3 regions of the Rhizobium sp. YTU87027 genome follow, and region 2 is predicted to be linked to each of the others. Evidence: riboswitches for the same ligand, from Rfam matches in the RefSeq annotation. Region 2 holds a riboswitch; each other region holds the start of a gene.

Region 1 (3,254 bases), 770 kb from region 2:
AGGATGCGCGCCGCCTTCAGTGAAATTGTGGCCGCATCCCGAGCAACCTCAAGATGGAGGATGTCATGACAGCTCCAGCATCATCGATCACATGGCATAGCCTGCTTGGCTCCGCCGCGGTTGCCGGCGCCGTTGGTGGTGTCTTTGGCAACGGTAATCCAGCCAAGCGATTTCGAGAATTCACCGGGATTGAAGGAGAACAAGAATGCGTGACATCGTCGAATTGCAGTTCGATCTCACCCCTCCCACTCGGGAACTGATGCAGCAGCTTGTGGCGGACCTCAGCGAGGAGGATCGGCATCTGCTCTTGGAGCATGGTGAGGAGGCACCGTTCTGTGGTGTGTTTCTCCACGAGCGACGCGAGGGGCTTTATACCTGCCGGCTCTGTGGCCTTCCCCTGTTCAAGGCAGTTGCGAAATTCGAAAGTGGTACAGGCTGGCCGAGCTTCACTGCCCCGGCAGCCGACGACCACCTGCGGCGCGTTTGTGACACCCGGTACGGTATGCTCAGGACAGAAGTCGTTTGTGCGCGTTGCGGCGCGCACCAGGGACATGTCTTTCCTGACGGCCCACCTCCTACAGGTGAGCGCTTCTGCATAAACTCGGGCTCGCTCGAATTCACCCCGAACGGACTGCCGCTTCCTGACAAGCTTGCACGTGGTCGTCCAGAAGGAGAGCCAGCACGATAGATGCTTGCCGTGCCTGAGCGCAATCGTCGGCGTCGAGACGGCGATTGCTCCGGCAAGCAGAGCACTTTTAACCGTTCATCAACGCTGATGGGCGACTTCCTCGCGATTTGTTGTAAATGGCGTGCAGCCTAGGCTGGAGATGATTGCGCTATGCATCGGTCCGGCTATTTTGGCCGCATCATCTCGGCGCTTGTGGCAACACTTCGCGCGCAATCGAGGCAGGGGTTATGAAGGCGGCCTTCCATACGACCTTGGGGTTTTTCGCAGTCCTTTTGCCGGCGACGGCTTTAGGCCAGTCAGGCGGTTGGCAATCCAACGGCAGTGGTACGAGCACGTGGCATGTGTCGCCATCGGAAGGCACCTGCAACGTCAGTCAGGCGCAGAACCGGGCCCGCCGCGCCGGCATCTACCGCACGGATCTTGTCTATCGCGACGAGAACGTTTTGACGCTGAGGGGATTGACCGAATGGGGCGATCGCCGCGAGATCACCTTCGCCAACATCCGCGGATGTCCTGAAGTCGGGTTTCAGGATATGCAGCAGAGCCAACCGGGACGGGCGCCGACCAACCGCTGACTTGACGTCGCGCCGCTCGCCAGCGTAACTGAGCGCGACGGTTCCCCGAGGACGACTCTGAGGGGATTAATAGGGAACACGGTGAGGACGACCCAAGAGGGACCAAAACCGTGGCTGCCCCCGCAACTGTAAGCGGATTGCCGCTCATCCAAGGGCCCTTGGGCCATGCCACTGCGACGAAGTCGCGGGAAGGCAGATGAAGGCACATATTCGTGAGCCAGGAGACCTGCCGTCAATCACGATCCAATCACCCGGGCGGGGATGCCCGGAAAGGAACAGACATGATTGACCTGCGCCTCCACCGACATAGAGCACACATCCGTCTCGATTGGGTTTTCCGCCGCTAGCGTTAGCGCGGCGTGCCGTCATTCCTGGCGGTTGCGCCGGCAATAAACGCTGGTTCCTTCCCTCCCAATCGAGATCCCTATGCGTAAATTTCTTGCAGCCATTGCACTTGCCTTCGGCTTTGTTGGCTTGACAGCGCCAAGTCTCGCCGCCACCCAGTACCCATTGATCATCAACAATTGCGGCCGCGAGGTCGTCTTCGACAAGGCGCCGGCCAAGATCGTATCGATCGGTCAGGGGATGACCGAAGTTCTTTTCTCGCTCGGGTTGGCGGATAGGATTGCCGGAACGGCAGTTTGGGTCGGCCCGGTCTTGCCGCAATATGCCGAAGTCAACGCCAGGATCAAACGGCTTGCCGACAACGATCCGAGCTTTGAATCCGTCGTCGGACGGGAGCCGGATCTGGTTGCCGCCGAGTTTGAATGGCACGTCGGCCAACAGGGGTCTGTCGGCAAGCGAGAGCAATTTGCCGAACTCGGCATCAACACCTACATCGCGCCGGCAGATTGCGTCGCCAAGATCAATGCCGACAGCGGCGACGGCGTTCGCAAGGAACTGTTCACGACGGACCTGATCTATCGGGAGATCGCTGAACTTGCCGAAATCTTCGACATCAAGGAACGCGGCGATGCGCTCATTGCCGAACTGAGGCAGCGTGAAGCGCGGGCGGTCGCATCGGTTGCGGGCGCTGCTGCGAAGAACCTCCTGGTCGTCTTCTGGTTCTCCAGCAAGGAAGTCAACGGAGATGCATTCATCGCCGGAAAGAACACCGCCCCGGCCTATATTCTGAAGACGCTCGGTGCGCAGAATGTGGTTGCGACAGAGGAGGAGTGGCCGCTCGTCGGCTGGGAGACGATTGCGGAGGCCAATCCGGCTGTGATCGTTATCGCGACGATGGATCGGAGACGGTATGCGGCCGATGACCCTGCGGTAAAGCTCGACTTTCTGGCAAAAGATCCGGTCACGAGCCAACTCGATGCCGTCAGGAACAAGCGCATTGTGACGATGGATGCCCAATCGATGAACCCGACGATCCGGACGATCGACGGCATCGAGATACTGGCGAAGGGCATCAATTCCTTCGGTCTGGCGCAGTGAGCGGCGCCATTCTCAAGCAGCAGCAATGGTGGGCGCATGCTGCGCTCGTCATTGCTGCATTCTCCTTGCTCGCGCTGATGATCGGTCTTGCTGTTTCGATAGGGGAAATATCGATCCCGCTGGCGACGACCGCGAAGGCCGTGTTGAACCGCCTGTTCGGTTCGGCTTTCGAGCTTAGCCGCATTCATCAAGGCATCATCTGGGACTATAGATTGAGCCGGGCGTTGGTGGCTGCAAGTGCGGGGGCGTCCCTCGCGCTCAGCGGGGCAGTTCTGCAGGCGTTGCTGCGCAACCCGCTAGCAGAACCCTATGTGCTCGGTGTTTCCGCAGGAGCCTCGACCGGCGCGGTTTGCGTGATGCTGCTCGGCTTCGGCTATGGTGTTCTGAGCCTGTCAGGTGGCGCGTTCATCGGCGCTGTTGTCGCCTTCCTGCTCGTGGCCTTTCTTGCGGCACGCGCCGGAGGTAGCAGCGAGCGCATCATTCTTTGCGGCGTCGCCGGATCGCAACTCTTCAACGCAGTCACGTCCTATATCGTCACGACTTCGGCA
Region 2 (3,254 bases):
CGGCAGCCGACAGGAACAGGACCTTGCCGGGAGACTGACCGAGATCGATCGCCTCCTCGCCGTCGCTGATCGTTCCCTGCTGTGCCAGAAGCAGATGCATGGGTCTGCCTTATGCCAGCGCTTCGATCGCCTTGCGTACCGCCGCTTCGTCCATCTCGTGCAGGCCGATGACGACGAGGCGGGTGCCGCGCGCTTCGCCCGGCGCCCAGGCGCGATCGAAATAATGGTCGATGCGGCTTCCGACCGCCTGCAACTGCAGACGCATCGGCTTGTCGGGAACGTCGACGAAGCCCTTAAGCCGCAGCACGTCATGCTCGCCGATGATGCCCTTCAGCGCATCCACGAATGAGGCAGGCTCGGCAACCGGGCCAAGCTCGACCACGAAGCTGTCGAACTCGTCATGATCATGCGGCACGCCGTCCTCATGTTCGAGCTCGTGATGGGACTTGCGATTGACTACATCGTCTTCCGTTCCGACACCGAGCCCAAGCAGCACGCTCGCCGGGACCTCGCCGTTGCGCGCCTCGATCATCACGGGCTTGCGGGCGATACGCGAAGCGACCTCGTCGCGGACGCGGCCAAGGCCGGCGGTGTCGAGCAGGTCGGTCTTGTTGAGCACGATCAGATCGGCGCAGGTCAGCTGGTCCTCGAAAAGCTCCTCGATCGGGCTCTCATGGTCGAGCGACTCGTCTTCCACGCGGCGGGCCTCGACGGCATCGTGATCGTCGGCAAACCGGCCAGCGGCGACGGCGGCGCTGTCGACGACGGTAACGACGCCATCCACCGTGACCTGCGTGCGAATGTCCGGCCAATTGAAGGCCGCAACGAGCGGCTGCGGCAGCGCGAGACCAGAGGTTTCGATGACGATATGGTCGGGGCGCTGCTCGCGCTCCAAAAGCTTCGTCATCGTCGGAATGAAGTCGTCAGCAACCGTGCAGCAGATGCAGCCGTTGGTGAGCTCGATGATGTCGTCCTCGGTGCAATTCTCGGCGCCGCAGCCCTTGAGCACCTCGCCGTCGACACCGAGATCGCCGAACTCATTGATAATAAGCGCGATCTTCTTGCCGTTGGTGTTGGAAAGCAGATTGCGGATCATCGTCGTCTTGCCGGCGCCGAGGAAGCCGGTGATCACGGTCGCCGGGATTTTCTGCTGGTTCATGAAATTCAACCCTTCATCTTCAGCGGCAGTCCGGCCGCGATAAAATACACATCCGCGGCCTGAGCCGCGATCATTTGATGCAAGCGGCCGGCATGATCCCGGAACTCCCGGGCCATGCGGTTTTCCGGAACGATGCCGAGGCCGACCTCATTGGAAACGATGACAAGGCGCGCACGCGCCGTCGGCAGATACGCGGCAAGCGAGGCAAACTCGGCCTCAGTGTCGCGCTCTTCCATCATCAGGTTGGTGACCCAAAGCGTCAGGCAATCAACAAGGATCGCCCGTCCCTCGCCATCGATCGCCCGCAGGCAGCCGACCAGATCAAGAGGCTCTTCGTGGGTATGCCAGAGATCGCCACGGTCAGCCTTGTGCTTGTCGATACGGGCGCGCATCTCGTCGTCCCAAGCCCGACCCGTCGCCACGTAATGGCGCTCCAGGCCGATCGAGACGACTACTTGCTCGGCAAAGCGTGATTTTCCCGAGCGCGCACCGCCCAGGACAAACGTCGCGCCGGATGATAGAGGGCTCATCGTAGATGCTGTCCGATCTGCGGAAGCGATCCGGAAGAAACCGGAACGGCTGCAGAGCGCAGCCGGCAAATCTGTCTTTCAGCCATGACAACCTCCGTGCTGGCAGCGGGCATCGCCCAGGAATGGGCTTCTCGCCCGGCACGGTTGGCAGGTCTCCTGGCTCGCGGGTTTTGGCCGCGACCGGGGCAGACCGGAAACCGGTCGCCCCAGATCGTGCCAGCGGGTCCTCCTCGCCTTCCCGGCTGCATTTCATGAAAAGGCGGACGATTCGTAGACGTAAGAGGCGTCCTGCCCCGGTTGATCATGATGCACTGCCAGTGACTTTTCCGTCGCCACTTCCGCGCCACCCGCCTGCACCATCGCAGACTGTCAGCCACGCGAAACCAACGTCGGACGGAAAACCCTGACCGCTCTACAGTCGCGGGGTCGGCTATGATGACGGTGCCCTGATTGGGTCCACCGCTTCACATTCCCTTTTCATCCGCACCGATTCAACCGGTCCGGAACCATCCGTTATGAATTCATCGTTAGGCAAGGCCACTGGCGAAGTCAATCAAGCCGTCGCTGAGTGGAATGCTAATGCATGCCTAAAACCACACCAAGACGACCTTCTCTACCAAATTTATCGTCTTTTATCAGTAGTTTACGTCACAAATAATTATTGCCGGCGCCGGGCTTTTGCCGCAATTGCGTCGCAAGCGGGTCGCGCCATTGGCTTGCCCTTCCCTCACCGCACTTGATCGCGCCTGTACCTGCCTATTTTCCTGTCATGCTCCTAAAAATCAATATCCGCCGTTTCGGTCCGTTTCATACCCTTCTCGATATCGGGCGGATGCGCGCTCTGCTGCGGCGCAGCGAGATGGGGATGGTCATCGCCGGCGCGATGGTCGGGGTAATCTCCGGCCTGGCCGTGACAGGCATGAGCCTCGTTTCCCGCGAAATGCACAGTCTCATCTTCGGAATCAGCGACGTCGACAGGTTGAGCTCATCGCAGATCGACAACAAGCTCCTGTTGCTGACCGCACCGGTTTGCGGCGGCTTGCTGCTCGGGCTCTTGCTGTTTGTGCTTGCCAAGACCCGCAAGAAGCCAATGGTGGACCCGATCGAGGCAAACGCGCTGCATGGCGGTCGGCTATCTCTCACCGATAGTATTCTGGTTGCGGTCCAGAATCTCATTTCGAACGGCTTCGGTGCCTCGGTCGGCCTAGAAGCCGGCTACACGCAGTTGGCGGCAGGGCTGGCCTCTAAACTTGGCCTCAAACTACAACTTCGCCGCTCGGACCTACGTGTTCTCGTCGGATGCGGCGCAGCGGGAGCCATTGCAGCCGCTTTCAACGCACCGCTGACGGGCGCCTTCTATGCATTCGAGCTCATCATTGGCTCCTACACCATCGTTTCGCTGACGCCGGTCGTCGTTTCCGCACTGGTCTCGACGCAGATTGCGCGTCTGCTCGCCGGCAGCGATTTCCTGATCGACGTTGGCAGCTTCGGTACAGTCATGCCAGCCGACTATGTACCGGCCCTCCTCCTCGGCGCGTTTTGCGCGGGCATCGGGATCATGATCA
Region 3 (3,254 bases), 130 kb from region 2:
CTGCCCTGCCGGCGCACATCCTCGCGCCCTCGGTGACCTCGCGCGGCGTCGTCAACATGGCAGCTCTCGCCGTCGTCGAGGCTTCACAGCCAGCGTGATTTGCGGCAGATCGAGAAAATGCGGTAAGATTCCGACCGCAGCTTGTTAAGACAAACGGGCTAGCAATGAAGGCGCGGCGGGATGCCGCGCCCTATGACCTGCTCACCGATGGGACGATGCCTTGAACCGCTGGATTCTGTCACTCGCAACCGCCCTTGCACTCACCGGCCCGACCCAAGCCCAGATGCCGGCGATCTGCGGTGACCTTCGCGCCCGCCTTGCCGATCTGCCACAAATCATCGGCAGCACGCCCGAGGTGCGCAAATTCGCCAGTGCTATTGCCGAACAGAACCTTGAGCTTCGCAAACTCCGTAGCGATCTGCGCCAAAACGGCTGCACAAGCGGCAGCATGGTCGTGATCGGGGATGATGACGGCTACTGCGGTGAGCTCGAGCGCGCGGAAACCAAGATGGTCGACAACATTCGTTATCTGCAGCAGCGGCGCGACGAACTGCGCGGCCAGAGCGATGATGTGCGCACGAGAAATGAGCTGCTTGCCGCGCTCGACGACAACGGCTGCAACGAGGAACAGTGGCCTGAGGATCGCGCCGATGGATACGCTCCGCCGCCGAGCATCGAAGATCAGGCAATGCGAAACGACACCTTCATACCTCTAGGCGGCGATCCCAACCAGCGTCGATACGGTTTCGGCATGTCTACGCTCTCTCACCTGAACACCGTCTGCGTACGCACCTGCGACGGAGGCTTTTTTCCGCTAAGCTCGAACGCAACCTCGCAGGACTTCGCCCGCGATGCCGACACCTGCTCGAAGATGTGTCCGGGCATCGACACCGAGCTCTTCTATCATGACGTCTCCAGCACCGAGACCTCACAGATGATTTCGGCGTCGACGGGCGCCCCCTACAGCGCAATGCCGAATGCTTTCGCCTACAAGAACCGCAAGCCCGGCGAAAAATCGTCCTGCAGTTGCAATCTGAACGCTTACTACGAACAGATGAGGAAAAGCCAAGCGATCAGCGAACCGCCGCAACAAGGATCGATCACCACGATCGAAACCAAGAAGCCCGAGCCGGAGAGCAAAGTCGCCGCCCCGGCTGCGCCGCAGCCGCAAGTGCCGGACAGGCCATACGATCCGGCAAACAACAAGGTGCGCCAGATCGGCCCGCAGTTCCTAGCCGGTGACCAGGGCACGATCGACCTTAAGAATCCCGCAAAGCCCGGCCCTCAGCCGCAGCAACAATAGCCGCCCTCAGTCCAGCGAATTGTCCCAGCGATCCGCGAACACGAGTTCCTCCAGCGGCAGGCGCTGGCGCCATCCTTTGACCGCCAGTTCCGGCTGGTCATAGAGCTGATCGACATAGCCGATGCAGAGCCAGGCAACGATCTCGACCCGTTCCGGAACGCCGAGGATCTCTTTGATATCGGACTCGTGAAAAATGCTCACCCAGCCGACCCCCACGCCTTCGGCTCGGGCCGCGAGCCACAAATTCTGCACGGCGCAAACCGTGGAGTAAGAATCCATTCGCCGGTTATGCGTTCGGCCGAGAACGATATCGCCGCAGCGATCCGGATCGCAGGTCACACAGATGCTGAGTGGTGCGGCTCGGATACCTTCGAGCTTCAGCGACCGGTACAGCCTCTGTCGTTCGCCCTCAAACATCTCGCCAGCCTCACGGTTGGCGCGATCGAAAGCTTGCCACGCCGCCTCCTTCACCTGCTGATCGCGCACCAGGATGAAATTCCAGGGCTGCATGAATCCCACGGACGGCGCGTGGTGCGCGGCTGTCAGAAGCCTGCTGACAACGTCGTCCGGTATCGGATCCGGGAGGAACTCCGAACGGACGTCGCGGCGCGTTGAGATCGCCCGGTAAACGGCGTCACGTTCCTCGGTCGAAAAGGCTGTAGCTCCCGACAGGGAGCCTGAATGGTCTGGTCGCATCGTCTATCCCCAACAACACAACCGCCCGCCGTCCACGCGGGTCAGTCTATGATGTCGGGCCGGTCTTCTGACTTGGCTTCATCCAACTGCCGCGCCTTCCCGGCGCTGGGCCAGTGGCGTGTTGCGGCAGTCGTCAGCCTTACAGCGTTGGGCACGTTTCGGTCTCTCACCGAATTCCCGATTCTCCCGCCTAAGACGGGCACCTGACGAAAGCTCTATGCCCGCAAAAATCGCTCGACGCAATCCTTCACCCAGAGACAGGGTAGTAACGCACATAGGCGAACTCATCGCCGGACGGCGACCAGTTGGGCACGTTGATTGTGCCCTGCCCGCCGAAGAGATCGAAGAGTGTCGTCAGATTGCCCCCGTCCATATCCATCAGCCGCAGACGAACATTGAGATCGCGCGGATGGTCGAAAACATCCGGGTCGTAGGAAAGGATGAGGACCTTGTCGTTGTTGGGCGACGGATGGGCAAACCAGTTCCCATAATTGTCGCTGGTGATCTGGTCGAGGCCAGTGCCGTCCGGGTGGATGCGCCAGATCTGCATGAGGCCGGTGCGGCTGGAATTGAAGTAAATCCATTGGCCGTCAGCGGAGTAGTCCGGCCCGTCGTTGCGTCCCTCGCCGTGCGTCAGCCGCCGTTCTTCGCCGCCATCCACGGAAATCGTGTAGATATCGAACAAGTCGTTGCGGATGCCGCAATAGGCCAGTTGTTTCCCGTCAGGCGACCAGCCGTGCCAATAGGACGGCTGATTTTGCGTCACCAGCCGCGGCATCCCGCCTTCGGCCTGAAGCACATAAATCGTCGACTTCCCGAACTCGGTCTTGTCGGAGATGACGATCTGCCGGCCATCGGGCGAAATGCCATGATCGTTGTTGCACGTTTTGGCAAAACCGGTGTCGACTTTCTCGACCCTGCCTGAACCATCAAGCGCCAGACGGTACAGAAGTCCGTCGCCGTTCAACAGAAGATAGCTGCCGTCGGGCGCAAAGTTGGGCGCCTCCACAAGCTGCGTCGTTTGCCAGACGACGCGCGCCTCGCCTGTCCTGATGTTGTAGATCTCGACGGAACTGCGCAATCTGAATCCTCCCGACATCGTCTCCGTCAGACCTACGACGGCCCGCCACTCAGCACAAGCAAATGCGCCTGGCCAGGTTCGGCCCAGGAATGTCTTTGGAGCGATCGGCCCTTATCCGCCAATCACAAATGCGGGAAACCCAACGGTTCATCTAGCGTTCATGACGAGGATGTG

The links. A riboswitch is a leader RNA that binds a small molecule or an ion and turns the genes downstream of it on or off. The one in region 2 is predicted to bind cobalamin.
Region 1: another riboswitch for cobalamin. It lies ahead of NBG89_RS12550 (ABC transporter substrate-binding protein); the one in region 2 lies ahead of cobU (bifunctional adenosylcobinamide kinase/adenosylcobinamide-phosphate guanylyltransferase).
Region 3: another riboswitch for cobalamin. It lies ahead of bluB (5,6-dimethylbenzimidazole synthase); the one in region 2 lies ahead of cobU (bifunctional adenosylcobinamide kinase/adenosylcobinamide-phosphate guanylyltransferase).

What each region holds. Positions count from the first base shown of each region.
Region 1 is NZ_CP098440.1:2,519,508-2,522,761, reverse strand. Features, by position in the region: gene msrB (peptide-methionine (R)-S-oxide reductase MsrB) at 206-688, shown strand; gene NBG89_RS12555 (hypothetical protein) at 916-1,263, shown strand; cobalamin riboswitch at 1,285-1,511, shown strand; gene NBG89_RS12550 (ABC transporter substrate-binding protein) at 1,690-2,706, shown strand; gene NBG89_RS12545 (FecCD family ABC transporter permease) at 2,703-3,254, shown strand, end outside.
Region 2 is NZ_CP098440.1:1,746,267-1,749,520, forward strand. Features, by position in the region: gene cobN (cobaltochelatase subunit CobN) at 1-100, opposite strand, end outside; gene cobW (cobalamin biosynthesis protein CobW) at 110-1,159, opposite strand; gene cobU (bifunctional adenosylcobinamide kinase/adenosylcobinamide-phosphate guanylyltransferase) at 1,165-1,689, opposite strand; cobalamin riboswitch at 1,819-2,215, opposite strand; gene NBG89_RS08845 (chloride channel protein) at 2,459-3,254, shown strand, end outside.
Region 3 is NZ_CP098440.1:1,618,460-1,621,713, forward strand. Features, by position in the region: gene NBG89_RS08185 (NADP-dependent malic enzyme) at 1-98, shown strand, start outside; gene NBG89_RS08190 (DUF2865 domain-containing protein) at 221-1,303, shown strand; gene bluB (5,6-dimethylbenzimidazole synthase) at 1,310-1,999, opposite strand; cobalamin riboswitch at 2,040-2,221, opposite strand; gene NBG89_RS08200 (TolB family protein) at 2,247-3,080, opposite strand.